Regions from separate parts of the Paenibacillus septentrionalis genome, predicted to be linked through region 1. Evidence: predicted binding sites of a transcription regulator. Region 1 holds the regulator's gene; each other region holds the start of a gene.
What was found. Region 1 encodes Rex, which represses fermentation and respiration genes when NADH is low (regulators of the CRP and FNR family bind a similar motif). Its sites were predicted from a motif close to TTGTGAAATATTTCACAA; they were not measured.
Positions count from the first base shown of each region.

Region 1 (7,467 bases):
AGCTCAAACAGACGCTTGATTTCGCTTTTCACTTCATCTGTTACAATAACAGAATTTTTGAACGTTTCACCACCATGCACAATTCGGTGACCAACTGCATCAATTTCCTCCATTGATTTAACAACGCCATAATCTGCATGCGTCAGCATTTCAATCATGCGCTTTACGCCCGCTACATGATCCAAAATTTCTTTTACCTCAACAACCTCTTCTTTGCCAGTCGGCTCATGAGTAACAATAGAAGAATCCATTCCGATACGCTCGATACGACCGCTCGCAAGAACGGATTCATTGGTCATGTCGAATAATTGATATTTAATTGATGAGCTGCCTGCATTAATTACGAGTACTTTCATTAGATTCGATCTCCATCCGTGTCATATTTGAAGAAACCTACGCCCGTTTTTACCCCAAGCTGTCCTGCACGCACCATTTTTTTAAGTGTAAATGATGGGCGGTATTTAAGCTCGCCGTATTCGCGGAACATATTTTCCAATGCGGCTTGTACGGAGTCAAGTCCGAAATGATCCGCCATCTGGAACGGACCGTATTTGAAAGAGTACCCTTTGCGCATCGCTTCATCAATATCCTCAGCTGTCGCCACGCCTTCTTCCAGTACGTGCAGCGCTTCATTGATAAACAGACAAATAAGACGAGTTGTAACAAAGCCAGGGGATTCAAATACCATAACCGGCTTCTTCTGAATCACCTCAGAGAACTCCTTCAACGCCTCAACGGTTTCATCAGAAGTTTTCAAGCCGCGTACAATTTCAAGCATATTTACAGTTGCTACCGGATGAACAAAGTGCATTCCAATAACACGCTCAGGGGAGCGTGTTACGCTAGCAATCTCAGTTAAACTTAATGATGAGGTATTACTTGCAAGGATCGTTTTTGATGATGTAACTTGATCCAACTGCTCGAATACTTCTTTTTTTGCTTCAAGCTCTTCAGATATCGATTCGATAATCAGATCACAAGCTGATAGCTCTTCCATCTTCGCAACGGGTTGAATGCGTGATAGAATTAATTTTTTTTCTGATGAAGTGATTGCCCATTTTTCTATTTGTTTGTCAAGGCTAACTTCAATCATATGCAAAGCATGTTCCAATCGGTCTTTAGAATGTTCAAGAACAAAAACATCCAGGCTGTTTTTAGCCAGCATTTCTGCAATCCCTTGACCCATTGTTCCTACTCCAACAACTCCAACTTTCTTAATCATAGGTCTTAGTTTCTCCCTTAGTGTTTAGTCAATAATATTATACCTCTTTTTAAGATTATTTGTAGTGAAGGTAAGCGCTATTATGCATTTTGTTGCAAATTTATCAGATTTAATTGTGCATTTTTCATCATGTTCCGAAAGTTGTCACCGTTAATGACTTCCTCTTCCAGCAATATCGGTAAAGCTTGCTCAAATATGTCAAAGTGTTGGCTTAAATGTTCTTTTGTTTTGGCAAGACATTCGTCCAGCACTTCATTGCTTATTAGGCTCCAGCGGTCGGCGGTCATCATTTGGCCATTAATAATCCCTTGGGAGGTCAAGCCAGACTCAACCATCGTTTTAACAATATTCAATGCTTGATCGAAGTCTCCTCTGGAACCAGTGCTTCGCTCTCCGTAGAACAGTTCTTCAGCAACTGCACCACCAAGCGTAACCATAATTTTATGCTCCAGCTCTGTTTTCGTATATAAATATTTATCCGCAAGCGGCGTGTGACGAACGAAACCAAGCGCACCACCACGCGGTGCAAGCACGACTTGAGCGACAGATCCAGGCGTTGTCAGCTCTGCCATAATAGCATGACCCAATTCATGGCGTGCTACTCGAATTTTATCCTCCTGGCTCGCTTCGCGATTGATTTTTTCACCTAGCAGCACCTTATCAATTGCTGATTGAATATGATCCTGATGAATTTCGTCCGCTGATTCACGCATCGCATAGATTGCGGCCTCATTCATAACAGCTTCTAATTGTGCACCAGAAAACTGATACGTATCCTTCGCCAGCTCGTCAAAATTAATGGTAGGTACCAGACGTTTATTGGCCGAATGCAGCTCCAAAATATGCTTTCTTGACTGTTTGTCTGGCAATGCTACCTCAATATGACGGTCAAAGCGTCCTGGACGAAGCAAAGCATCATCCAGCATATCTTTTCGGTTTGTTGCGGCAATAAGCAATATCTGTACTTCAGTATCGTGATAGATGCCATCAAGCTCCGTCAACAGCTGATTCAATGTCTGATCATATTCGCGCTGCTGTCCGCCGTCACGCTTACCACCAATTACGTCGATTTCATCAATAAAAATAATTGCGCTTTTTTTGCCTTTAGACTTTGCTTCACTGCGTGCTTTTTGGAACAATTCACGAATACGGTTTGCACCAGTACCGACATACATCTCAACGAACTCACTACCAGATGCTCCGATAAAAACACTATCCGTATAATTTGCTGCTGCTTTGGCAAGAAGCGTTTTACCTGTTCCCGGAGGTCCAGTCAGCAAAATACCTTTTAAGATACGAATTCCGCGTTTCGCAATTTCTTCGCGAAATACTAGAAAATCAAGTGCCTCCTGCAGCTCCTGCTTTACGTGGTCCTGACCACCAACCTGATCGAAGCTAACCTGCTGAATTTGCACAGATTTTTTCTTTTTCAAACTCGCCAGGCTTTTGACGCCTCTTCCGTTGCGATTCATCACAAAGATCGCTGCCAGCAATACAGCAGCAAGAACGGCTGCACCTATGTGCACCGTATAGCCTAATGTATAGATCGCTGCTGCTGCAGCGATCCCGATCAACAATTCTTTCCAATTATTTTTCATTATTCCACACTCCCATCGTACCACCATCTAATGGCAGTAATTTATCCAAACGTTGTCCGTCCGCAATTAGGGAAATATATATATACTGCTCGTCCACGCTAGTTGTTGCATCGACATGAGCATGCGCTTCTTCTATACGATTCATTAGCTCGGGTAGCTCAGAATATCGTTGATTCGCCATTATCTCAGCAATATCAAACAAATAAGCTTCCCATACTTCACTCAAGGCTGTTTGCTCCTGCTTCAGCTCTACTGTATAGCTGCCTTCCCCTATACCATGCTCACCTAGCAACTTCTTCGCCTCTGCGACAGCTTCGTGTAATGGTTGCTCGTCAAGAATATCCAGCTGAACCTTGTAGCCTTCATTCTTATTACCCGTTAATTCAATGTGCGAATAATTCGCTTGACTTAAAGATTGGTTTAATGGCTTCTCTTGTGCAACGTATTGATACGTAAAGCCTCCACCAATAAGCAAAACTAAGCAGATGGCAAATGCAACAGCCATAGGTTTTAGCTTCATATCTTTCATGTTTACACCTCTATCCAATAAATTTATATATATCATTCGTATATCAAATAGTATATCATTTTTGCTATCAACTTTAATTGTATAAAAAAAGGAAACAAGTCCGTTATGGCCTTGTTTCCTTAGGAATCGTGTATTCATCTATAAATTTGCCATCTATCATTTGATAAAATGCCATTTTCTGATGGCCGCTGGAGGAGTCCTTAAATTTGATCTCCCACACGAGCTGACCATACAAATATCCAGGTTGAGCTTTAATCTGCTCTGCATTAGGCTTCGTTCGTTCAACCAATGCGATTATGTCGTCCTTCGTTATCGCTTTATCATAAGGAAGCTCAGCAAGCTGCTCTTGAGTGGACCAAGCAGAATATACTTTCTTTTGGTCGGATATGGAATCTGCTAGCAAAATCCAATATCGATCCTCCCATACATACTTGCTTAACGTATAGTCCTCGTTCAGGTCGTACAGCGATGCTTGCTCGATAACTGCTCGCATTTCGCTTGCTTCCTGCCATAGTCCCTTATGAATATTGCGATAGAAAAAGATAATCCCTACAACAATAAGCACAAGCAAAAACAGAACAAGTGTGGTCCATTTTCGTCTCGTCATAAATGGTGGACGTTTTTTTTCTATCGCTCTCATACTACGTTAACAATCGTTCGAAGCTGGCTTGAGCCTCAGAACGGATTTTCTCCTCATCCATTGTTAGCAGCTGTCTATGCTTCACAAGCTGTTTTCCTGCGACCCATACATGCTCAACATCTCTTCCGTTAGCTGCATAGACAAGATGTGAAACGAGATCCGTACGCGGGAAGAAATGAGGCTGATCAATATTAATCGCGATAAAATCAGCTGCTTTTCCTGTTTCTAGTGTACCGATGTGGTTATGCCAGATCGCTTGTGCTCCCATTGACGTTCCTAGTGCAAGAGCAGTATGTGCGGGAACAACGGTAGGATCACCAGAGACTCCCTTATGTAACAAGGCAGCTGCGCGAATTTCCTGGAACAAATCCAGATTGTTGTTGCTCGCGGCACTGTCTGTACCTAGCGATAGCTTAACTCCAGCTCGAAGCAGCTCCGGCACACGTGCAACACCACTTGCAAGCTTAAGGTTGCTTATTGGATTATGAGAGATGGAAGCGTCAAGCTGAGCTAGCTTTGCAATTTCGTCGTCTGTCAAGTGCACCGCATGTGCAAGCAATGCTGGACGTGTAAAGAAGCCTAACTCCTCCAAATGATCTACAGGTCGTTTGCCATAATCATCGACATTTTGCTGTACCTCTGCACTCGTTTCAGACATGTGTGTATGAAGCGGAAGATCAAGATCATGCGCTGCTTGAACGATCCGTTCAATAAAGGCAGGCGGGCATGTGTAAGGTGCATGAGGGGCTAGCATGGTTTGAATTCTTCCCTCACCAGCGCCATTCCATTGCTTCGCAAATGCTACCGCATCTTCAAGCTTGCTCACTTGCTCCTCAACCGAGCCTAGGCCGATCATTCCACGAGCCAGAAAGGCACGAATACCAGCATCAATAGAGGCTTGCGCTACCTGCTCCATTCGATCATACATATCTACAAATGTTGTTGTACCGCTAAGCAGCATTTCCGCAATCGCCAGATCGCTGCCTGCTTTCGTGTCTGCCTCAGAGTATTTCGCTTCCATCGGCCACATTTTTTCCTGCAGCCACACTTGCAGCTTCTGATCATCTGAAAAACCACGAAGCAAGCTCATTGGTGCGTGACCATGCGTATTTACTAGACCCGGCATAAACAGCAGCCCTTGTCCGTTAATAATCACTGCTTGCTCCTGTACGGACGCAGCAGGCTCATTTTCCCCAATATACTGAATAACTCCATCCTCAACGACCATATGACCGCGTAGAACCTCCGGCTGATGTGAAGCCATTGTAATAAAGCTGCCTTCCTTAATCCACAGACGACTCATCCTGCTCCTCCTCTTTATTGTTCAAGTAATACGCCAAGCTCAACAGCTCCTTCGTAAAATCAGCATGCTGAACCCGTACCTCTTCAGGAGCTCGCAATATGGTTGGAGCGAAGTTCAATATCCCTTCAATACCACCAGCAATTAGCTGATTGGCAACATTTTGAGCCTCCTGAGCAGGTACGGTAATAATGCCGATGCGAATATTGTGCTGCTTGATCGTTTCTGCCAGCTCATTCATCGGTTGAACGGTTAACGTATTGATCTTTGTTCCGATTTTTGGCTCATATGAATCAAACACCGCAACGATTTGCATGTTGTCATTACTGTATTTATTATAATTGCACAATGCATGTCCGAGATTACCCGCACCAATAAGTGCAACATGTATGGTTTGATTGATTTTCAAGATATGACGTATTTTATCGATCAGATAGTCGACTTCATAACCGATTCCTTTTCGCCCAAAATCGCCGAAATAGGCCAGGTCCTTGCGAATTTGCGCTGGATTAAATTCCAAACGAGAGCCTAGCTCCTGTGAGGAAATCGTTTTGATTTCACGTGCTTTCAGTTCATTAAGCACCTGCAAATAAATCGGCAGACGCTTAACAACTGCGTCCGATATTTTCGCTTGCTTCATCTAGTCATCCTCCTTCAACCATTGTTCCATCCGCTGCGTCATTTGATTCGTATGCATCGTTTCGATTTTTGGGCCTGGCAATGAATACAGGAAATGCTTTCCGTAATAGGATTCAATAACTCGCGTATCATAAATGATGACGATTCCTTTATCCGTTGTCGTACGCACTAGTCTGCCAAAGCCTTGCTTGAAGCGTATGACAGCTTGTGGAATCGAAAGCTTCATAAACGGATTTTTCTTCTGACGAAGCAATAGTTCCGATTTCGCCTCGATTAAGGGATGATTAGGCGGCTGGAATGGCAAGCGAACGATTGCCAAGCATTGCAGCGCTTCACCCGGGATATCTACACCTTCCCAGAAGCTGCTAGTTCCCAGCAAAATAGACGATTGCTGCTGTAGAAAACGCCGCGTTAGCTTTGTACGGTTGTTGCTGTCAATTCCTTGACCGAGCACCGTGATTTGCTTTGGCTCCAGCAATTCCTTAAGCGGATCGTACACCTGCTTTAGCATTCTATACGATGTAAACAAAACAAGCATTTTCCCGCCCAGCTGCAGCGCATTGTCATGCAAGGATTGTACTAGCATCTCCAAGTACGATGGAGGCACATTAGCCCCTTTCAATACTGGAAAATCTCTAGGAATAATAACTAATGCTTGTTCCCGATAATGGAATGGCGAATCCAGAATAACCTCGTTTAGACGATCGCTATCGTTATAGACATCAAGACCGAGCTGCTCCTTTACATACGTAAAGTTTTTCTGAATTGACAATGTTGCTGAAGTCATCACAACACTATCCTTGACATCATACACATATTTTCGCAGCAGTCCACTTACATCAGTCGGGGATGACATTAGCTGCAACGAGCGATGCTTATACGCTTGGGTTGCTTCGAGCCAGTATACATAATCCTCAAGTTCCAGCTTAATGAATTGGCGCAGCTCGTCCTTTAAGCGAACTAGGTCACGAATAACACCGTTAAGATCGGTAAGCATGCCTGAAAGATTAAGATCCTCGTCAAGTCGTTCCTTAATATCGGATGACATTTTCTCAAGCGCTTTGGCAAAGCGATTCAGCCCGACATGTACCTCCTGCTCGCTCTCCACAATTTTAGTCCAGCTCTCAGGAAGCTGCTCCCGATTCAAGCGAAGCACGATTCCGCCAGCTTGTTCTCCTGAGTCAGATGCTCCATTCTGCCCAGCATTGTGCATCACGATGTCATAAAGCGCCTCGAACAATTGATCCCAATGCTCCTTTAGTGTTTGCAGCTGTGGAAAGGCACTATCTATCGTTTCATTCCATGAAGCGGTATGATCATCACCATCCTCAGCAATGCGTACGCGCAAAGATGGGAGTAAGCCTGTTCGGACGTCTTTATACAAACTGGTCATTGCATGAATATACGAAAAATAGCTCAGTTGGTTTCCGAGATGCTTGCTGGCGACCTCTTCAAGATGATGCGCCTCATCAAGCACTAAGTAATTGTAGGACGGAAGCAAGCGATGATCGGCTTGAATATCAGTAAAGATCATAGAAT
Region 1 is NZ_JBHSTE010000002.1:316,689-324,155, forward strand. It holds gene ACFP56_RS06355 (acetate/propionate family kinase) at 1-356, opposite strand, end outside; gene ACFP56_RS06360 (3-hydroxyacyl-CoA dehydrogenase family protein) at 356-1,222, opposite strand; gene ACFP56_RS06365 (AAA family ATPase) at 1,303-2,820, opposite strand; gene ACFP56_RS06370 (hypothetical protein) at 2,810-3,349, opposite strand; gene ACFP56_RS06375 (hypothetical protein) at 3,453-3,989, opposite strand; gene ACFP56_RS06380 (amidohydrolase) at 3,991-5,292, opposite strand; gene ACFP56_RS06385 (redox-sensing transcriptional repressor Rex) at 5,273-5,929, opposite strand; gene dinG (ATP-dependent DNA helicase DinG) at 5,930-7,467, opposite strand, start outside.

Region 2 (7,467 bases), on a different contig from region 1:
GTTGCTCAGCACCAGTACACTAATTGGAATCGCAATAGAGATCAAGCCTTGCCATGTAAATTCAGGCGCAATGAGCTGCGGCAGCTGAAAGCTTAGCTTCTGGGCAGCAGGGAAGGAATAGGTGATAAGCAGCCCAATCAACCCGAGCACGATGACACCGACGATAGCGGGCAGTACCTTGAATAATCGAGGTGTTACAAAAAATCCGATTACAGCAAGCAATCCAACAATCGGGTTGGCTTGAAAGGCAGGTACGAGCTCGATAACAAAATGCGCGATAATGCCTGCAAGCATCGCATCAATTACAGGTCTTGGAATATGCTTAAACAACACGTTAAATATGCCGGTTACACCGAGCAGCAGTACGATAATACCCGACATGACGAAACTGCCAGCGAGCTGCGGCAGCGTAAGCTGAACAGAGGCTGTGCTTAGAAATGCAATGGATGTGATTGAGTGAGCACCTGCGAACGGCATCCTATAGCGCCAGGCGATCAGCAAATTAAAAAGTCCTGCCACCGTATAGCATACAAACAGCCAGGTGAGCAGCTGGCGCTCGCTATATCCAAAATGATTCGCACTATGTACGACCAGAATGGCGCCACCTGTACATGCCATTAGGGCAGACATCAGGCCCGAAGACCATTGTTTTTGATTCATGAAGCATTTCTCCTATTGCGCTATGGTTGCAAATAAAAGCAGCCATCTTGTCGAAGCTGACAGGATGGCTGCATAGATAAATTCATTGCTGATTCTTACAGTTTAGTATGAAGCACTGTACGCATGGAATGAATATGAGACAAGTAACGGATATTACTTGCTTCCTTCATTAGCGTAGCAGATAGACCTTTTAGCGATGTATTGCTTGCACCAACGGTAGCAACAGCATCTTTACGGCCTAGAGAAGCAAGGGTACCAGAGTTAACTGGATTGAATTTCTCCATTGCCTTGCCGTTGAAATATGCGAACAGGTTGTAGCCTGCAAGCTCGCCCATTTGCCAAGCATTTTGTGCAGTTGGAGCATAAGGACGTCCGCCGTCCTCAGGGAATGCAAGTGCAGCATCACCAACTACGAATACGTCGTTATGAGACTTGGATTGAAGGAACTCGTTTACTGCTGCTTTACCACGGTCGCATTCAAGACCAGATTCAGCAACGATCGGAAGTGCAGCAACGCCGCCTGTCCATACGAATGTGTTCGATTCAATCGTTTCACCTGTTTTAAGCTCGATTTTGTTGCCAACAACGCCCGTTACCGGAACGCCTGTAATAAATTCTACGCCGCGTTTCGCAAGGCTTTCAGTTGCACGCTCGATCAAATGATCTGGAAGCACTGGAAGAATTTTCGGTCCAGCCTCGATCAGCTTGATTTTTAATTCATGGAACTGAACACCGTATTTTTTAGCGATGTTCGGGAAGTTATCCACGATTTCACCAACAAGCTCAACACCTGTTAGACCTCCGCCGCCGATAACGATTGTTGCATCAGCTTCATTTTTCGTTTGTGCATAAGCTTTGATGCGATCTTCGATATGCTTGTTGATTTTGTTCGCATCATCAACAGATTTAAGTACCATGCTGTTTTCTTCAAGACCTGGGATGCCGAAGTATCCTGTTTGGCTGCCTAGAGAAACAACAAGTGCATCATAAGAAAGTGTAGAACCGTCAGAAAGCGAAACTTCCTTGCTGTCTACAGAGAAAGAATTAACTTTCGCAATTTTAAGGTTAACATCATAGTCTTTTAGCAAAGTTTTCAGTGGGATAGCAACAGCTTCCTCATTGATTGTACCGCCAGCAAGACGATGAAGCTCCGTAATAATTTGGTGAGTAGGGAATTGGTTAACAACTGTAACCTTTGCTTGAGTTTTGTCCATATATTTGCGAACAGATTGCGCTGCAAGAATGCCGCCATAACCTGCACCCAAGATGACAATATGTTTAGACATAGCTAGTCCTCCGTCCATACGATAAATGGTTTCGATTATTTTTGATTAGAACGCTCGTTAGCAACTTGCAAGTAAGCATTGATGAAGCGGAAAAGCTTTTGAGCTTGCGGATCCTTCATCATTTTCATTAGTCCGAAAACACCGATTACTTCGTCGCTTTTCTCAGCGCGATCTTTTGCTTCAACAGCATTAAGGGCAATACCTCTTGCGCCTTCAATAACTGGACCAACAATTTCAGTCGTTGCACTCACGATGTCGTTTTTGAACACTTCGTCATTCGCTAGCTGCTTAGTGAATGCATAGGATTTTGTTAGAGTGTCCACAAGTTCAGTTAGCTGTGGCAATTGATCCACTAGCGTGTTCAATGACGCCTGTACTTCCGGGTTAGACAGCTTCTCAAGAAGAGCTTGCTGACTCGGAGTTACTGCAGATTGCGTTTGTGTGTTTGTTTCTGACATATCCAGGTCTCCTTTAAATAAAACTACTTTAGCCGATTTTTAATCGTCAAAGCTAATTATGAATGATTATGTTCACCATATCACAGAATAGTTCTATGCATTGTGATAAATTTCACTTTTTTGAAATGAAACGGTCATCCTGCTTCCAAAAAATGAATGAGCAAGAGTACGATCAAAACCTACTCACAACAAAACCAGCAAATGAATTTCATTTGCTTGGCGAGGAAACAGTTGGCGAGCATTCATAACTAGCCTAAGCTGTTACCTCTATTATAGCCTAATATGTTGAAATCGTCTCTATTCTTGTGCCAAATTTCTCGATATTGTGGCAAATTAATAAAATAATTTCGCAGAATCCTCAAATTTGGAGGCATGATCATGACTATATGTGTCAAAAAACTGCTTGTTGTGAGCTTCTTCTATAGGGGTTGCCTATGTATAGGATATGTTGTTTGCCGCAAACTTATTTATGAAAATTCGTAAAATTACAGCAGCAAGCCTTTAAGCATACCCCGGTAACATGCAGACGCGAAAAAATGCGAAGAGGCCACAAGAGACGAGGGGAGGGCAGAGCAATTAAGAAAAATTTGATAAAAAGCAAAAGGCTGCTGGCATATGCGCCAACAGCCTTATGCAGCAACCGCAGAGCAATCAAGCTGAACGGATGTTTCAATAGCAATCGGCTCCCAACAGCATCTATTAATAACACCTATGCTACCAGTCTGTTATAAGGTTTACGTGCATAGGCGCAGTTACGTCTATTGCGTATTGGCAGCGATTGGTCAGGTCTACGAGGCTCAAGCTGCAGCCGTGTCCTGCTCCAGTATCTACTCCAATTTTCCCTGTATCTAGCCACAGTCGCCCTACCGAGGACCCCAAGCGAAAGGTAGGCGTATGTCCGAATACGATGGTATGTGCATCCAGTGGAGGTGAGGAGAAGAATTTTTCTCTTATTTCCGTTAAGTCTGATGGCGACTGCTCGGCTAGCGGTACACCAGGCCGAAGCCCTGCATGAACAAATACATACTGTTCATCCGTTGCCCATAGCGGCAGAGCAGCAAGCCAGCTTTGAATCTCTGCCTGCTCTTGCACGGTCAGGCCCAGCTCAGGAGGAATATGCTGTAGCCATTTACGTTCATTATTGCCTTGAATACCGATTGCACCCTCAGCAATTAATTGCTTCACAAGCTGCAGCGTTCCTAGCGAGTCTGGTCCTTTGTTCACCCAATCACCTAATAGATAAAGTCTGTCGCAGCCAGCATCGTAGCGGGCTTCCTGCAGCAGCCGCATGAGCAGCGGTCCATAGCCGTGCACATCAGATACTGCTAATATTCTTCCCATTAATTCTGTTAATCCCCTTAATGTTCAAGTATATAAATCATCGTTCGCTCAGCAGGAAACAGCAAGCGCACCTGCTGTCCAGCAGGGCAAGCTCGCTCATGAAGTGTATGGACAAGCTGTCCATCCTTAAGCCTTACAATCAAGCGCCAGCGAACCCCTTCATAAATCGCTTGCTGTACTTGGGCAGCAAGCAGATTATAACGTTCACCTCGCTTCATAGCATCCGCACCAACATAGCAAGCCGCCTGATCAGCGGGGTAGATGCCAGAAGCTAATGTCAGCGGTTCGCCTTCATCCAGCACCGTAATTGATTCAGGATGAAGCATGATCGTGCCTTGCTTGTCAGATGGCGAGCCAGTTATGCTGCTAACTACACCGACGATGGTAGCTTCAGATAATTGCACCGCAGCGCCCGTGTTCTGTTGTTCCTTAGGCCATACGACCGCATCCAACCGATTATGGTAGCCCATAAGCTGCGCCACCCAAGGAGAGGCCGGGCGTTCGAAGAGCTCATTTGGCTTCGCCAATTGATCGATTGCACCATCACGCAGCACCAAGATGCGATCGGCAATAGCGAACGCCTCCATCATATCGTGAGTTACATACAGCGTAGCGATCGACAGCTGTCCAAGCAGGGAAGCCAGTTCATTTCGCATGTCGGTACGAAGCTTAATATCGAGATTGGACAATGGTTCATCCATTAGTAGAATAGATGGCTCAGTCGCCAATGCACGCGCAATGCCAACACGCTGCTGCTGTCCGCCAGACAGCTCGGATGGACGACGATCGAGCAGGCCCTCCAGTCTCAGCAGCTTCTGCAAGCGCTCAAGACGTGCATCCAATTCCTGCTTGCTCACCTTCTGGCGTTTTAAGCCGTAGGCCATATTTTGCCGAACCGTCATATGCGGCCACAAGGCATAATCCTGGAAAACCATATTGATCGGACGCTTTTCCGGCGGTACATAATGCGAGCCTTGTTCAACGGGCTGACCGTCAATGAAGAGAGAGCCGCTGCTCGCTTGCGTCAAGCCAGCAACCATTTGCAGCAGCGTAGATTTGCCGCAGCCCGAGGGACCTAGAATGCAGATGCGTTCACCGCGCTGCAGGTCGAATGAAATCGGGTGCAGCACGGACGTTTCGCCAAATGATTTGCTCACCTGCTCCAGTGATAGTATAGGGTTCATCGTTTAGTTCCTCCCTGTGGACGATCTAGTTTGCCGAACAGTGTCTTGCCCGCCGCCTGAACCGACAAGATTAAAATAATGACGACAAGACCGCTAATGACGGTAGCCGCTGTTGCGTAGCCATATCTGGCAAATTCAAATGCGCGATCAATAACTAGCGGCATTAGCACAAAATTAGGCGGCTGGAGCATAGAGGACAGAGCTAGGTCAAATACGCTTGTACCCATTGCTGCCAAACTTGCGATAAGGATCGATTGACGCGCCAGCGGCAGCACGATTTCTCGCATTCTTGCTCCAATTCCCGCGCCTTGCACAGCAGCAGCCTTCAGCATCGTATGAGACAAATTTGCAAATGAGCCTAGCTGCACCCTGACCGCATAAGGAATAGCTCCTGCAACAGCCGCGATCACTAATAGCGCTGGCTTGCCGTACAAATGAAGACCAAGCGGCTCCAGCCACTTTTGATTCCAGATGAAGATATAACCGATTCCAAGCACAACGCCTGGAACTGCCAGCGACAGGATCGAGAAAAGCTGCAGATAGGATCTAAAACGCGACTCTGTAAATGTAATGACATACGCTACAATAAAACCAATCACCATACTGATCACAGCGGCGATAACAGCAATCGTGAGCGAGTGCAGCAGACCATGCCAGAAGCTAAGCAGGCGATGATCACCGTCCATGCCAAACAGTACCTCCTTATAGTGCCGCAGAGAAAGATTGCTCCAGACAAAACCATCGCCCATGCGCTCCATAAATGAAACCGCAACACTGGTAAGCAGCGGAATGCCTGCACAAAGCAGTAGAAAAGCAACTACTCCGCTGTTGATGGCCCATGCTCTGCGAGGACGCTTTTTAACCGTATGCACCGCGCGTGCATTCAAAAAGTCGAAGCGTGAGCGGCGCAACGCAGTAATTAAGATCGCCATCGCAATGGCCAATATCGCAACAAGGTAAAGCGCCAGCACACCAGCCATATCAAAACGAACAGGTGATTGATAGAGAGCGCTATAGATGGAATAAGGCAATGTCGGAAACTTATAGACAGTCGATAATGCAGCAGGTAGTCCAAAGTCGCCTACCGTATCCATAAACACCAATGTCCAGCCTGCAATAATAGACGGAGCTGATAAGGGCAGGTAGATAGTGCGCCATACGGTAAATGGCTTAGCGCCACATAGTCGAGCCGCCTGACCAAACTGGCGAACATTCCACTCGGTTGCTGCCAATATGGTCAAATAAGCGAGCGGGAATTTGCTGAGGGCCATCACAAAGGTCAGCCCTACCGGCGTAAAAATAAAGGATGTAATCCATGGCATCCCAAGCGATTGATTGGCCATGCCGCCAGCCCCTGCAAACAAAACCCAGCCTTGAGCGATCATAAAGGATGGCACGATTAGCAGTACCCACACTGCGGCATCCAGCAAGCGTCCTGTTGCAAAGTCCCACTGGGAACGCAGCCACGCAAGCACGCCACCTATAACTGTGCCAAGTGTTGCAGCACCTCCGGCAAGCGTAACGGAATTAAGCAGCGACTGACGCCATAGTGGCCGTTGAAACAGCTCACCGAGAATCGTAATCTTATTAAACTGCAAATCTCCAAAAAATAAGCCAGGCAGCAGTGCATTCAGCAGCACTGCGAGCAACGGTAAAAATATAAAAATAGCAAGGAGGAGGGTTACTCCCCCTCCCCAACGTGCCTCACTTGCGTTTCTAGTCATAGCTAAGCTGCTCCTATTTCACGTTTTGGTCAGCGAACCACGTTTTGATTTCCAACTCATGCTCTGCAGCCCATTGTGCATCAGGCAACATGAAGGTTCCGTCCTCGCGACGCTCTTCTCGCGTTGATACTCCTTCTGCCATCGGCGTAAAGAAGCTGTCGTTCGATTCCAGCGTTGTTAGCAGCTGCTGTGTTTCTGGCTGCATAATAAATGATACGAACGCTTTTGCCGCAGCTGGATTCTTCGTATGCTTGCTAATTGCTGCAACACGCAGGCTGCCTGGTGCGCCTTCATCCGGCCATATCACCTCGATTGGCTCGCCAGCTTCCTTTAAGCTGTAGGCATTATGCTCCTGCAGCGCAGCAACATGAATTTCTCCACTAACGAGCGCTTGTCCAACAGGTCCATTTTTCGGATAAACATGTAGTCCGTCCTTCATACGCTTTGCATACAACTCTTTTGCTTCATCTACGCCCCATTTATGGAAGAAGGCAGAAACAAGAGGGTAGGCAGGTGCAGCTACAGCAGGATCAGCATGTCCAACCGGACCGTCGAAGGAGAAAAACTGCTCCCACGTTTTTGGTGCAGCTTCAGCACTTACTAACCCCTTGTTGTATGCAATAACGGCTGCTGCATGGATGCCGACTGGAAAGTAAGCATAATCGTCTGGAAGTACAGATTGGCCATAGTCAGATAGCAACTCTATTTCTGGCGGCTGCCAGCCCGTCAGTAAAAAGTCGCGATCAGCAAGGCTGCGAATCGAGCCGTGTCCATCCATAAGCAGCACATCCCATTGTGGATTGCCGCGCTCGGC
Region 2 is NZ_JBHSTE010000004.1:179,473-186,939, forward strand. It holds gene ACFP56_RS12595 (benzoate/H(+) symporter BenE family transporter) at 1-660, opposite strand, end outside; gene ACFP56_RS12600 (NAD(P)/FAD-dependent oxidoreductase) at 756-1,946, opposite strand; gene ACFP56_RS12605 (DUF1641 domain-containing protein) at 1,982-2,404, opposite strand; gene ACFP56_RS12610 (metallophosphoesterase family protein) at 3,119-3,745, opposite strand; gene ACFP56_RS12615 (ABC transporter ATP-binding protein) at 3,763-4,929, opposite strand; gene ACFP56_RS12620 (ABC transporter permease) at 4,926-6,653, opposite strand; gene ACFP56_RS12625 (extracellular solute-binding protein) at 6,667-7,467, opposite strand, start outside.
Region 2: a site for Rex is predicted at 2,505-2,522, ahead of ACFP56_RS12605 (DUF1641 domain-containing protein). Genes of this name have one in related genera too.

Region 3 (7,467 bases), on a different contig from region 1:
AACCTCTCTCATCAGCTCGATACCAGACATGACTGGCATGTGCAGATCGGTAAACATGAGGTCCACTTTATTGGATTCTAAAAACTCAAGCGCGTTCTCGCCATTATTGGCCTCGCCCACCACCTTCATTCCAAACTGACTCCATGGCATAAAGCTGGTTAAGCCTTTTCTAACGATTTTTTCATCATCGACGATTAGTACAGCTATCATAATGATTGATCCCCTCGACGAACTGGCAGACTCATTTTTACGATCGTCCCTTTGCCTACTTCGCTCTTGATTTGGAACGTCGCTTCTGCACCGTAATTTGCTTCCAATATTCGAATGACATATTTCATTCCGATCCCCATGCCTACCTTCTTGCTATCTACCGTTTCCTTGTGCAGCAGATTATATAGCTGCTCCTCTGTCATTCCTGATCCATTGTCTTGAATTGTGATATCCAGGTGTTTCTCTAGTGAGATGTTTACATGAATATAGCCATCATCACTGACACCATGATATAGCGCGTTCTCTACTACTGGCTGCAGAATGAATCTTGGTATTGTAAGCGCCATTGCTTCTTCATCTACGTCTATATCTACATCAAATTGAAAATTATAGCGTATTCTTTGCAATTGCATATATTCTTTAAGCGCCTCGATCTCTCCTCCAATGGTTGTAGCGTCCCCCATCTTGCCCAAATTGTACTGCAAAAGCTTGTTTAATGAGAGTACGAGCTTATCAATATCTTTTTGACCATTCATCATAGCAAGCCAATGAACCGTATCAAGCGTATTCATTAAGAAATGGGGATTGATCTGATAAAGCAGCTTCTCAACCTCTAAATCAGCTCTACGTTTTTCTTTATTTTCAATTTCACCGTAAAGCTCCCATATTTTTTTCTTCATTTCTCTAGTTTTGAACAGTAGGTAGTCAAACTCAGGAATATGAATCAAATCCGTATTCCCTTTTGCATTTGAATTGATTAGCGATTTTAACTCGACATTAAATTTCTCTAGCGGCTTATACACCATTCTCGATAGTATCGTACCTATAATAATTGCTGCAATACCAAAAACAAAAAATAGAATGATCAGCTGCATGATCCATTGGTTTTTTTCTTGATTCATTTCTTCCTGTGGAAAAATGGATACAATGCTCCAACCCTGATTACTCATTTCACGATGCCATATTACCTTTTCAAATTCACCTGAAAACTCTTTATCACTCACAAAGGGAAAGCTGCTATTAACAGGGAACATTTCTTCGTTCTGACTGTACGTAATTTTGCCTTCATTATTTAGTATGAGCATTTGCCGCGACTTTTTAATTTCATCTTGAGGTTCAAATAGCGCTGTCGTTGTATTAAATCCGGTTTCGATATAAACATAAACGTCCTCATGCGTGACATTGACCTTTCGTAGCGTGCTGAACACAAGATGATTATTCGAGCGGTTATAGCTTCGGTGGGGGCCATAGTAGGTGATCTCTGGGTAACTCTCCATCAAAGGAAGTGCATCAATGCTAAAATCGTCTCGAACAGAGAAATTTTCAAAATCAACTGCACTTCGATCTTTAAAATAATAAAACGTTAATCCTACATTAGGATTGGAAAACGTTAATACATTCAGCTCACTCTTAAGATCATTACGATAACGAGACCTTGTAAAAGGATCCTGTTCTACATATAACTGCTCCAGAAGCTTGTTATTGTTGACACCAAAAGCTAGCTGCTGAGAGATATGGTTTAGGTTGTTCAGGTTATTTTCAAGATTCAATATTTCCTGTCTAAGGTTACTTTGTATAGAGCCTTCAACCTTATTGACTAATATCGAATTGATTGTAAAGAAGGACGCTAGACAAATACAAATAAACGGAATAATCACACTTAGCATAACTATGAAGATCGTTCGAACCTTAAATGTTGTTTTTCTATACCAATTTAGCAGGAAAGAAAACATATAGCTGCACCTCGAATAAAAGTATATCTATATACTATACCATGCCTTATGCTCATAATAGTTAGAAGTTGTTCTTGAACAAGGTTGATAATTATGCGAAAAAGGTCAAAATCACTATTTCAAAACAAATAGAGCATCTGGTCCTATGACCAGACGCTCTATTTGTTTTGTTGCAAAAACCTACCATTTGCCTCCACGCAAATGCTCAATAATCGCACGCAGCTCGCCATCATGCTGAGGCAGCTCTTCTCCGCCTTTGATCTCGATCTTGGTAATGTCCAGCTTGTAGGTTTCCTTGCTGTTTGTCGGTGCAAAAATCAAGTCCTGCTCATTTTCCAGCTTCACATTGTAGCCAAGCTGTGCGAACGCTGCAATAAAATCCTTGATGCTCGGCTGACGATCATCTGGCAAAAATATTAATGCACGCAGCATTTTTGTATGAGGTCCATCGATGAATTTGAAGTGAAAGATACATTCGCGAAGTGCCATATCCCTATAGCCCCTTTCTGTTATTAGGTTCAGCTTACCTTGTTTTTCACTTGATTTCCAATTTTCAAGCAGCAGCGGTTCCCGTAATAATCCCTGGATGCCGCTGCTTGCTTGTTCTATGAGAGCCTTAAGCTGTTTTCAGCTCAGCAGCATCGTTTCTTTCTTTTTTCTCTTTTTTCAGTTTTGGCCATACATTTTTTTTAAGCCAAGGGTTAAGGAAGAAGTCTCCACCGAATTTGCCTGCGTTGCCTGCTGCAAGAAAGACGATAAATCCAAGCAGTACTAGCAACGGGTTCGTGCTTACTGTTCCAGCGAACATAAACATGAAGTTCATCATCATTCCGAAAAATGCAGCTGGCAGTGTTAAGATCCCTGTAATTAATCCGATACCGATTAGCAGCTCGCCCCAAGGAACGAGTACATTGATGACATCGACCATCGGCAATGCAAAGTGTTCAATAAATGTGTTGTATAGCGGATACAGAACCTCATCGCCTTTTGCTACAGGATTCGTTATGGCATTGGTCAGATAGCCTGTAGCGTCAAATGTGCCTGTTGTTACTTTACCCCAACCGCTCGTTAGCCATTGGTAGCCTAAAAAGATTCTTACAAATGTGACGATCATGGCTGCGTATTTATTCTCTCTCCAAAACTTTAACATATCAATCACTCCCTGTTCTTTATGTCTTAAGTATATAACGGATGCCTCAGAAAGAGTGTGATTAAATTCACATATTTTGTGAACTTTTTCACTTTATTTTTTTGTTAGACAGAAATAGCGCTGATTTCGCCCTTTAATTCGGGCTAATCAGCGCTATTTTCTTCTTAGGTTTGTTCTAGTTGTGTTTATTATCTCGTTTATGCGTTGAACGGGTTAGGCGCATGCTCTGAAGGATTAGCACTGTAATGCCAGCTGCTGCTCCCATCCATTGCTCGATATATACCTCTTCTCCTCGTGCTAGTCGGATTAGCGCACCTCCGCCCATAATGATGGTCAGAGCCAGACCTAATGACCACAATGATCGATTAAGCATCTTATCACCTCTTGGTGGCAGGATCATGTTTTAGATTCCGATCCCCAAGCCCCTTTTTATCACTACAAAAATTGTTTTGATCAAATGATTCCTTCTTGCCTAGCTTCTCAACTATCGTTCGAATCGGATCATACTAGCTAAAACAGTGAGCTGATTCGGTTTATCGCCCTGTGCACCCTACTTGCTTCTGTAAGTGCAAGGTCCCACATCACGACATATGAATTTGTGCTGTCGTTAACTATTTTAATGGTGAGCTCGTTTACACCCTGTAACGGGATTTGAAATGAGTCTGGGGTGGTCAATTCTCCTCCCCGATAACCTAGTCCATAAATTTCTGATCCGTCTGCAATAAAAATGATATCAATTCTGTCATCATTTGCAGGAGCGGCTGCATCAACGAGTATAGCGACATTACCTGTTATATTGGTATAATTCCCATTCAATATATACGTAAATTCATTTGTTGGTCTGTTATTTTTACTGTAAAGATTTAAAAAAAGCTCGACCAATGTTTCACCTATTTTAATTTCAGAAAGATGTTCATCCCATAATACAGATCCATCCGATAGAGCTAGTTCATCTAGCGCTATAACTTCTCCACCTTTGTTAGTTAGATAATGATTCATACTACTAACAACCGTAATCGTACCTACTGAAAAAACAATTGCGGTTAGGATGATTGTTATCATTCCCTTTACTTGATCACGGTGATGCTTTACCATTCGCTGTGACCAATATCCAATCGAGGCCCCTAACGTATTAATCATTATATCGTCTATATCAAACGAGCCTAAGCGGGTAACCATTTGTACGGTCTCCAAAATTGTAATACTGACAATAAATAAGCTAATAAATCGAATAAAACTGCAACGAAACAGCAGTGGAACAATAATCCCAAATGGTACAAATGCTATAAAGTTCCCTAAATTAAATAACCAAAGCTTAAAATCTCTCCCCATTGGGAAATTCAAAGGTATACCGTTAGGGATTAGACTATAACGCATCCCTTGATCTACATTCGATGATGCTCGATTGAATCCGATGAATAGAAAATAAACAACTAATAGAGCATATAGAACGAACAATACCATAGTAATTTTGCGTAATTTTCCTTGATACATAACTACATCCTTCCTAGGAGATGACATTCAAGAAGAGCGCAACGACAAATTAAACATTAGCTTATACGATTATTCTAACGTTAAAATTACATGTTTAGCTGTTACCCACTCGTTAATAAATAAAAACTATTATATACAAAAACTGTTAATTGTAACAGCTACATTAGTAACAAAAGGAAGCTGGCTTAAACATAAAATGGCCATCGTCACGAGAGGACGATGGCCGTTTACCAACTTTCGCTGCTACATATTTTGCAACAGATCGCTTACGCTTTTTTGAACTTGGCAATTAGTTTCTTGCCCACATTCTCTTTCAGCCAAGGATTAACGAAGAAATCTCCACCGAATTTGCCAGCATTGCCTGCAGCAAGCATGACGATGAATCCAAGCAGTACCATATACGGATTCGTGCTGATCGTGCCAGCAAACATGAACATGAAGTTCATTAGCATCCCGAAAAATACAGCTGGCAGGGTCAAGATTCCTGTTATTAATCCAATACCGACTAGCACCTCACCCCAAGGGACCATTACGTTAATAACATCCACCATCGGCAAGGCCACGTGCTCGATAAACGCATTGTATATCGGGTAAAGCACCTCATCGCCTTTTGCGACTGGATTCGTGATCGCATTCGTTAAATACCCTGTAGCATCGAACGTTCCTGTTGTCACCTTACCCCATCCACTTGTTAGCCATTGATAACCAAGTACAATTCTCACGATTGCAACCACTACTGCTGCAAATTTATTTTCTCTCCAAAACTTTAACATATCGATCACTCCCTGTTGTTCTTTATGGCTTAAGTATATCTTCTAGACGAGTGAAAGAATGTGATTTTTATCACATATAACGTGATTTTTTTCACTTGATAATTAAAATGACAACCACGCCTACTCCGTAACGAGACGTTCTTGTCATTCGGGTTGCGTTTACCTTAAGATAAGACGCTTTCGTGCGCGTTAATACTTGCTAGTCCTTCGGGATGCTGAGCACGACCTTCGTTCCTTTACCTGGTTCCGAGCTGATCGTCAATCTTCCGCCTACACTCTGTGCCCGCTCCTCCATACTGAACAGCCCTACTCCACTGCGACCAAGCTTTCCACGGTCAAAACCTACACCATGATCGATAATCAGGATGACAAGCTGATCATCCTTCTCCTCCACCATTACAACTGCCTCATCCACATTTGCATACTTCGCAATATTAGTCAGCGCCTCTTGAATCGTTCGATAGATGACGGTTTCCTTCATTGAACTAAGCCGTTGTTTGAAGCTTCCTTCAAGCGTCACTGTTATGCCAAAATGATCCTTGTAATTTTCGATATAAGTACGAATCGCAGGCTCCACGCCAAGATCATCCAATACAGAAGGTCTAAGCTTCCAAGCCATACCGCGCACGTCCTGCATCATATCTGAAACCTGTGTACGAAGATGCTGGAGAGAGGACAGCTCCTGATGCTCGCTAATTAGATGATCAATCTGAATCATAAAGGAAAACAGGCTTTGACCAATTCCATCGTGCAGCTCACGAGAGATCCGTTTCCGTTCCTCCTCCTGGACCTCCATGAACTTAACCATCATTTCCTTGAGCTCTTTCTCAGCTTGCTTCAAACTCGTAACTTCATTGCGAATCGCCAAATATTGATAGGGGCGATCCTGCTCGTCCAAAAAAGGGACAATCGTCGTATTTACCCAGTAGTACGAGCCATCCTTTGCCCTATTTTTAATTTCGCCTGTCCATACCTTACCCGACGAAATCGTACGCCACAGCTCCTGAAAAAACGATTTTGAATGATAGCCTGAATTAATAATACGATGGTCTTTTCCTATTAGCTCGTCTTTGCTGTATTTGGATATCTCTACAAATTTTTCATTCACATGCTGAATTTTTCCCTTTGCATCCGTTATGGCAACAATTGAGCTGACATTCAAAGCATATTGCACATCAATCAACTGAATTAAACGCTGCTTCGTTTGCTCGAACAGCTCTTTATTCTCCATGCCAAATTCCAAATTAGCGAGCAATAGATCCATTTGTTCAAATTGATTCCTCTGAATACGATTATTATTCATCTTCAAAGTGCAACAGCCCCTTTTGCAATGCGAATTTGATTAATTCCGGACGTGTTTTCAACCCTAGCTTTTCCATCAAGTTGCTTTTATGTGCTTCCACTGTTTTTACGCTAATAAACAAATGCTGGGCGATTTCCTTGTTGGCATAACCCTTGGCAAGCCAACCCAAAACTTCCCTCTCGCGCTCAGACAGCTGATTGAAAATCTCATCATCTGCCGGTGTATGGCTATGCTGATTCATAAATTGACTCATTAGCTTTTTCGTTGCTGAAGGATACAAATAAGCCTCGCCTGCTGCAACAGCCTGAATCGCACCGACCAGTTCCTCATGCGGCGCATTTTTCAATATATAACCAGATGCTCCGGCCTTAATAGCTTGGAACAAATATTGCTCGTCATCATGCATCGTTAAAATTAATATCTGAACGTCCGGCATCAGCTTCTTCAATTCGGCTGAAGCCGTCAACCCATCTTTGCCGTGCGGCATACTCAAATCCATTAATACGACATGAGGCTTCACCTGGACAGCTAATGCGATTGCTTCATCTCCTTCCGATGCCTCGCCTACTACTTCAATCTGATATTTGCCGTTCAACAGCATGGATAGACCTGAACGAACTACAGCATGATCGTCACAAATAAGAAGCCTAATCATCGGAACAATCCCTTCTTTCACTTTCCTATTATTATAGCGGTTCAAATTGCGAAAAACAGCAATAATAAGAAAAGAGTTGAAGAATGCTTCGAAAACTAGGCTTTCACGTATGTTGTATAAGCTATGCTATATCGCAGCTTATCGTTACT
Region 3 is NZ_JBHSTE010000007.1:189,566-197,032, forward strand. It holds gene ACFP56_RS19080 (response regulator) at 1-210, opposite strand, end outside; gene ACFP56_RS19085 (sensor histidine kinase) at 207-1,943, opposite strand; gene ACFP56_RS19090 (hypothetical protein) at 2,124-2,432, opposite strand; gene ACFP56_RS19095 (DoxX family membrane protein) at 2,560-3,093, opposite strand; gene ACFP56_RS19100 (hypothetical protein) at 3,269-3,466, opposite strand; gene ACFP56_RS19105 (VanZ family protein) at 3,604-4,587, opposite strand; gene ACFP56_RS19110 (DoxX family membrane protein) at 4,854-5,360, opposite strand; gene ACFP56_RS19115 (PAS domain-containing sensor histidine kinase) at 5,560-6,663, opposite strand; gene ACFP56_RS19120 (response regulator transcription factor) at 6,656-7,318, opposite strand.
Region 3: a site for Rex is predicted at 5,419-5,436, ahead of ACFP56_RS19110 (DoxX family membrane protein). Genes of this name have one in related genera too.

Region 4 (7,467 bases), on a different contig from region 1:
CCACTCCTCTAATTGTCCTTGCTCGCGATTCATGATTGTATGATTGCACCAGCGCAAATCATCACGCTGCGGAAAATCCTCACGATAATGTCCGCCTCGGCTTTCCTCGCGATACAATGCTGATGTCGTTGCAAGCAATGCACAGGTTAGCATATTGGCAAATTCAAACTCCTCGCGTTCCATAAGCACAGTATCAAAAATAGCACGTTGGCGGTTAAGCTCATCCAAGCCACGCTGCAAACCTGCACGATTGCGTTTTAGTCCCGTATAACGCACCATCACCTTTTGAAGCTTTAAGCGGCGTTCAACAAAGGGCTGCATGGCATGCGGCTGACGATTTGTCGTATAGACAACGGATGGAGTGTCCTGCAGCGGTGAAAGTGCTTCGATACGATCCACTATTCTCTTGCCGAAAACAACCGCTTCGGAAAGCGAGTTGCTCGCCAATCGGTTTGCGCCGTGTACACCCGTTGAAGACACTTCACCACATGCAAATAAACGCGTGATGTTTGTTTCCCCATTAAGATCCGTCTGTACACCACCCATCAAGTAATGCATAGCTGGTGCAACCGGAATCCAGTCAGACGTAAGATCAAGACCATAATCTAGACAAAATTTGTGAATCGTAGGGAAGCGATGCTTGATGAATTCCTCCGACTGATGCGTAATATCGATATAAACAAAGGTAGACTTTGTTTCCTCCATCTCGCTCACAATTGCTCTTGCTACAATATCTCTCGGTGCCAGCTCAAGCTGCTCATGATAGTTTTGCATAAAACGCTCGCCTTTAATATTACGCAAATACGCTCCCTCGCCGCGAACCGCCTCAGAGATTAAAAAACGTGGTGCGCCTGGATAGCACAACGCAGTAGGGTGGAACTGCATAAATTCCATATCGCGAATATTCGCACCAGCGCGGTATGCCATCGCAACGCCGTCTCCTGTAGCAACCTCTGGATTTGTGGTATACCGATACAATTGCCCAGCACCGCCAGAGCACAATACGGTTGCCTTGCCGCGCAAAAACAAACGCTCACCATTGTTTTTCTGAACGAGTGCACCGTAGCAGATGCCTTGATCCGTTACAAGATCGATTACAAAATGATTGTCCCATACATCAATGCCAGGGGTAGCAATCGCTTTTTCTGAAAGTGCACGAACAATTTCATAACCAGTTGCATCACCATTGGCATGCAAAATTCGCCGTTGACTATGTGCGCCTTCCTTCGTCAGCGCATACGTGCCGTTTTCAATATCAAATTGCGTACCCATCTGAATCAAATGCTCGACTCCGAGCGGCCCCTCGTGTACAAGTACATCAACCGCAGCATGATCACATAAGCCCGCACCAGCCATTAACGTATCCTGCAGATGGTATTCAGGTGAATCATCCTCTGATATTACAGCCGCTATTCCACCTTGCGCGTATCGCGTGTTGCTGTCCAGCAATGATTTCTTTGTAACCATGACAACAGATTGTGTTTCGCTTGCTCGAAGCGCAGTAAATAAGCCGGCTATTCCAGCTCCAATTACGATTACATCTGTATCTATAACAGGCAATTGATTAAGATCGATATCCACTAAATATCTAGGTATCACCGTTATGCCCTCCATCTTCCCTTAAGAATAGGAAACACGCATGCTACTTGACTAGTAGCATGCGCTCCAAAGATTGACGCGCCTGGTCAGCGATTTGCGGCGGTACATAGATTTGTGGCTGCATCGTCTCAAGACACTTAACCAGTTTCTTCAAGTTATTAACTTTCATATTTGGGCAAACCAAATATTTAGATGCAAAATGGAACTTCTTATCCGGGCTATCAAGGCGAAGCTGGTAGCCTGTTCCGTCCTCTGTGCCTACAATAAACTCCTGACATGGCGACTCTTTGCAGTATTTAATAATCGCTGTTGTGCTGCCTACGAAATCACCAAGCTCTACAACCTCTGGACGGCATTCTGGATGCACGACGAACTGCGCATTCGGATACTGCGCTTTCATCTCCTCAACATCCTTAACCGTCAGCATATCGTGCGTATTGCAATACCCTTCCCAAATAATCATTTTCTTGTCGGTATGCTGCTGAACATAGTGGCCAAGGTTTTTATCTGGAACCCAGATAACCTCATCACCCTCTACAGAATTCACAACCTTCACCGCATTAGCAGAGGTACAGCAAATGTCTGTTTCAGCTTTAATCTCCGCTGATGAGTTAATATATGTTACGACTGTCGCATTTGGATGCTGTGCTTTAAGCTTGCGCAAGCCGTCCACATTAACCATATCTGCCATTGGACAGCCTGCACGCTCATCCGGGATAATGACGGTTTTGTTCGGAGCTAAAATTTTAGCGCTTTCGCCCATAAAATGAACCCCGCAAAATACGATAACCTCTGCATCAGTTTGAGCAGCTTTTTGTGCCAGCAAAAATGAATCTCCTCGAAAATCTGCAACTTCCTGAATTTCATCGCGCTGATAATAATGCGCTAAAATGATTGCGTTACGTTCCTTTTTAAGCTCCATCAGGCGTTCACGCAGCAAACGGTTTTGTTCCTGCTTGCGTTCAAGCGCTAAAGTTTCCATCATGATCCACTCCTTATATATGCAATGAATGTCATAAATAACGACTTTGTGAAATCGTGCACTTACTTTTCAAGTCGATCCCTCTAAATGCTGATGATTGTGAACAATTTCTAAATGATTCAAGATTAAATTTACATGGGTTATTGGTTCATGTCAATGGAATTGGGCGCAAATGTTCATCATTCTTTAACAAATCTTTTTCAAGTGGCCTTATTTTATGTATGAATAAGAAAAAAACTGTATTCAACTTACTTGTCGCCAAGAAGCTGAATACAGTTTTTATTTATTCTTATGATTCTTTTTTATTCGTATCGTCTGGAGCCGGCTTTTCTTCAACAGCGCCCTGCTCTGCATTCGGTTCGTTTTGGTCGCGAGTTTGAATGCGAACCTTTACGTCACCGATCTCATCCACGACAACTGGCTCTGAAGTCAATTCAGCAGGAGCGTCATCATTTGACGATGAAGCACCACCATCGGAAAACGGCTCAGGCAGAACACCTTTTTCAAGCAGGGATCTGATTTGATCGATTTCCAATGTTTCTACATCAAGCAATGTTTTTGCGATCAAGTGCATCTCATCACTTTTCTCTTGCAGAAGCTGTTTCGTACGCTCATAGCAATTATTAATGATCGTTTGCATTTCTTGATCGATCTCGTAAGCGATCTGATCAGAATAGTTCTGCTCATGACCAAGGTCACGTCCAAGGAACACTTGCCCTTGAGAATTACCAAACTGCATCGGTCCTAAGCGATCACTCATACCGTATTCCATAATCATGCTGCGGACAATGCCTGTTGCTTGTTTAAAGTCACTGTATGCACCCGTTCCGATTTCACCGATAAACAGCTCCTCCGCAACACGACCTGCAAGCAATCCGCATACGCGGTCAAGCAGCTCGTTCTTCGTTACGAGCATACGGTCTTCCTTCGGAAGCATAATGACGTACCCACCCGCACGACCGCGAGGGATGATCGTTACTTTATGAACCTGATCTGCATGCTCCAAATAATAGCCTGCAATCGTATGTCCTGCTTCATGATATGCGACAATGCGCTTTTCACGATCGCTGATGACACGGCTTTTCTTCTCCGTACCTACAATAACGCGATCGATTGCATCATCGATATCAACCATGTTGATCTCTTTTTTATTTCGACGAGCAGCAAGCAATGCTGCTTCGTTCAATAGATTCTCAAGATCAGCGCCACTAAAGCCAGTTGTACGCTTTGCAATGACATCAAGCTTCACGTCATTCGTGAGTGGCTTATTGCGTGCATGTACCTTAAGGACTGCCTCACGACCTTTAACATCTGGACGATCGACTGTAATTTGACGGTCAAAACGTCCCGGACGCAAAAGTGCAGGGTCAAGAATATCGGCACGGTTGGTAGCAGCGATAATGATAATGCCTTCATTTGCGCCAAAACCGTCCATTTCAACGAGCATTTGGTTCAAGGTTTGCTCGCGCTCATCATGTCCACCGCCTAGACCAGCTCCACGCTGACGACCAACGGCATCGATCTCATCGATAAAGATAATACAAGGCGCATTCTTCTTAGCGTTCTCGAATAGATCACGCACACGCGATGCACCGACACCGACAAACATCTCAACGAAGTCGGAACCGGAAATACTGAAGAATGGAACGCCTGCTTCACCTGCAACCGCACGCGCAAGCAACGTTTTACCTGTACCTGGAGGACCTACAAGAAGTACCCCTTTCGGAATACGAGCGCCTACCATATTAAACTTGCGCGGGTCCTTCAAGAAATCAACGACCTCGACAAGCTCTTGCTTCTCCTCATCGGCTCCAGCAACATCCTGGAAGGTAACGCGTTTCTTTTCTTCATTATAAAGCTTCGCACGGCTCTTACCAAAGTTCATCACCTTGCCGCCGCCGCCTTGTGCTTGATTCATTAAGAAGAAGAATAGAATGAAAATCAACACGAACGGAATCATCGTAATTAAGAAATTAGACCAGAAGCTCGGTGTTTTCATCTTCTCATAATTCAACGTAAAGCCGTATTGCTGCCTTAAATCCTCGATCTGTTCGGGCGAGTAAACCCCACCACGGGATGTAAAGGTTTGACTGCTGCCATCAGCTGGCGCATTCTTATACTTACCAGTTACAAGATAGGACTGATCCTCAAACCGCAGCGTTAATTCGTCCACATTACCGGATTCAATTGCTGTAATAAGCTCATCGTATCTCAAAGGCGTGGAAGAATCACCTGTATTCGTGATGTAATTATAGATCCCAATTGTAACTAAAAAAATAATTAAATAATAACTTGAATTACGGATGAACCGTTTCATCCCCTACCTCCTCTCAGACGCTTAAAATATTTTACCATAGCATGACTTTCCATCACAATAGAGGCTGCTCGGAGACTACATGCTTATGAATATACTTCCGGCTTAAGAATCCCAATGAATGGGAGGTTGCGGTATTTTTCCGCATAGTCTAAGCCATAGCCTACGACAAATTCGTCAGGCAGTGTATATCCTTTATAATGAGGCTGAAGATCTACCGTACGGCGTGCAGGCTTGTCAAACAATGTAACAACCGTAACCGAAGTGGCATTACGATGCTCCAGCACATCAATCAAATACGAAAGCGTCAAACCACTGTCAATAATATCTTCTACAATGAGGACGTCTCGACCTTCAACCGATACATCAAGATCCTTGATAATTTTTACAACACCGGAAGATTGGGTAGATTGTCCGTAGCTCGAAACCGCCATAAAATCAATTTCAAGCGGTACTTTTATTTCTTTCACGAGATCAGACATAAAAATAAAAGCACCTTTAAGAATGCAGATAACAAGCGGATTGCGACCTTCAAAATCCTTTGTCAACTGCTCCCCAAGCTCTTTTACCTTTTCACGAATCTGTTCTTCGCTGTACAACACTTCTTGAATATCGTTCAACAACTGAGAATCCCCCTACAATTAACTATGTTATGTTTCTAAATCAAGTTCATTCCTATTCATCGATCAAGCACATGATGATTACATCGCAACCATTCGGATGAATACGATTGATGTTGTTTGTTCTTGAACAAGTCCATAGGAGGAACGACGTACGCCTGGCAGCCATAATATACGTCCTTCATGGTCCACTAAGATTGGATAAGTATCTCGCTTAGCAACTGCTATCTTAGCATCTACGAACATATCTTGCACCTTTTTTGAACCATTTAACCCTAATACGTGCATTCGATCCCCACTTTTTCGGCTGCGTACATAAAGTGGAAATGCAAGCGCATCAGCATCAAAGACGGCCTCATACTTCGATTGGAGTTGAGGCTGTTGGGCTACAGGTATAATATCAGCAATAATTCGCCATTGTTCGTATTGCAGCTCACAAGGCAGCTGCTCCTGGGAAATGCTAAGCGGCATTGATGTCATCGTGGATGTCTGGTAATGCTTAATATGTACAAAACGCAAACCTTCATATTCGCGAACACATACAATCCCTTCGCCTACGTCCATGCGATAGGTCGCTTTAGCATGGTCGCTCGCGACATTTCTTATACGCTCAATGCCATCAAAGGATATCATAGCGGCTTCTTGAGACAGATAACTTAATATTAGTTTAATCAATCTCCTTTGTAAAGCAATGGGCTCGCTGCACAAATCGCGACAAGATATGACATAGCTGTTGTCCTGTTTAGTCACAAGCTGTTCGAATTGTTCTTCCGTTTGCTGCTGCAGCCAAGCATCCTCATCTCCAGCTATCTCAGCCAATCGGCTTAGCGAGAAAACGAGCTGTGGATTGTAGCGTTCAAGCACCGGAATAATATCGAGTCTTAGCTCATTGCGATGATAATTCCTTGATTGATTGCTGCTGTCCTCTAAGTAGGGAACCTGCTCCTCCTGACATAGTCGGATGAGCTGATTCTTTCTCATACGTAATAGTGGCCTGAGAAGTTCCACGTTTTTTTCGACTCTTCGATCCTGCATCCCGCTAATGCCTGACAAGCCTGACCCTCGAAGCATATGCATCAGCACCGTTTCAGCTTGATCATCTGCATGGTGAGCTAGCGCAATGGCATAAGCGCCTGTTTTCTCTGCTATGTAATGGAAAAAATCGTATCTTCGCTTGCGTGAAGCAGCCTGACTGTTTTCCGCATTCTCACTCAAATATGCAGGCATATCCAACTCAATCATTTCGAAAGCAATCTGCCGTTCCATGCAGTAGCTGCGTACGAGCTCAGCTTCTGCCTCGGATTCCTTACGAAATCCATGATTAACATGAGCCGCTACCAGCTTAAGCTCGAGTTGAAAAGAAAGCCGGTGCAGCATATGCAGCAACGCCATAGAGTCTGCACCGCCCGATACGGCCACAACTATGTTACCTGGTTTGTTAAGCAGCCCTTCATCAATGAGTGCTGCCGATAGTTCATCCATGATGCTCATCGCTATCATCCTCTACCTTAATAATCCGGTGTAATCGAGCGCATAGAGTGAAGCAGAAATACAGAGTGAAATAATCGAGACCGCAATCATAACCTTAAGCCACTTTGGCGTCGTTTTGCTTTTCACAACAGTCTTGCGCCGATGTGCCAGCAGCCTCCATGCCGATGCAGCATCCCTACCATCGGTAAACTGACCGCCAAACGCTTTTTCAAGCCAGCCTTTATACGGCGCAAGCTCCGGGATTCCATCGACAAGCGCAAGCAGCTGCTCTGCAGAGCGAGTTTGCGGCAGCAGCTCTTTGGACAGCTGCGCTAGCTTTCGAGGCGCAAAAATTTGCAAGCAAAGCACCCCGAAGGAAAATAAATCATAGGCTGCATCCGAAGAACGCGATCCTTCATTCCAATAGCCGCGATCATAGATTTCAGTAAATTGCTTTACCCCTTTGCCAACAGGCGTCGCAC
Region 4 is NZ_JBHSTE010000011.1:38,727-46,193, reverse strand. It holds gene nadB (L-aspartate oxidase) at 1-1,599, opposite strand, end outside; gene nadA (quinolinate synthase NadA) at 1,643-2,581, opposite strand; gene ftsH (ATP-dependent zinc metalloprotease FtsH) at 2,871-4,898, opposite strand; gene hpt (hypoxanthine phosphoribosyltransferase) at 4,982-5,518, opposite strand; gene tilS (tRNA lysidine(34) synthetase TilS) at 5,597-7,006, opposite strand; gene ACFP56_RS21275 (protein kinase domain-containing protein) at 7,019-7,467, opposite strand, start outside.
Region 4: a site for Rex is predicted at 2,679-2,696, ahead of nadA (quinolinate synthase NadA). Genes of this name have one in related genera too.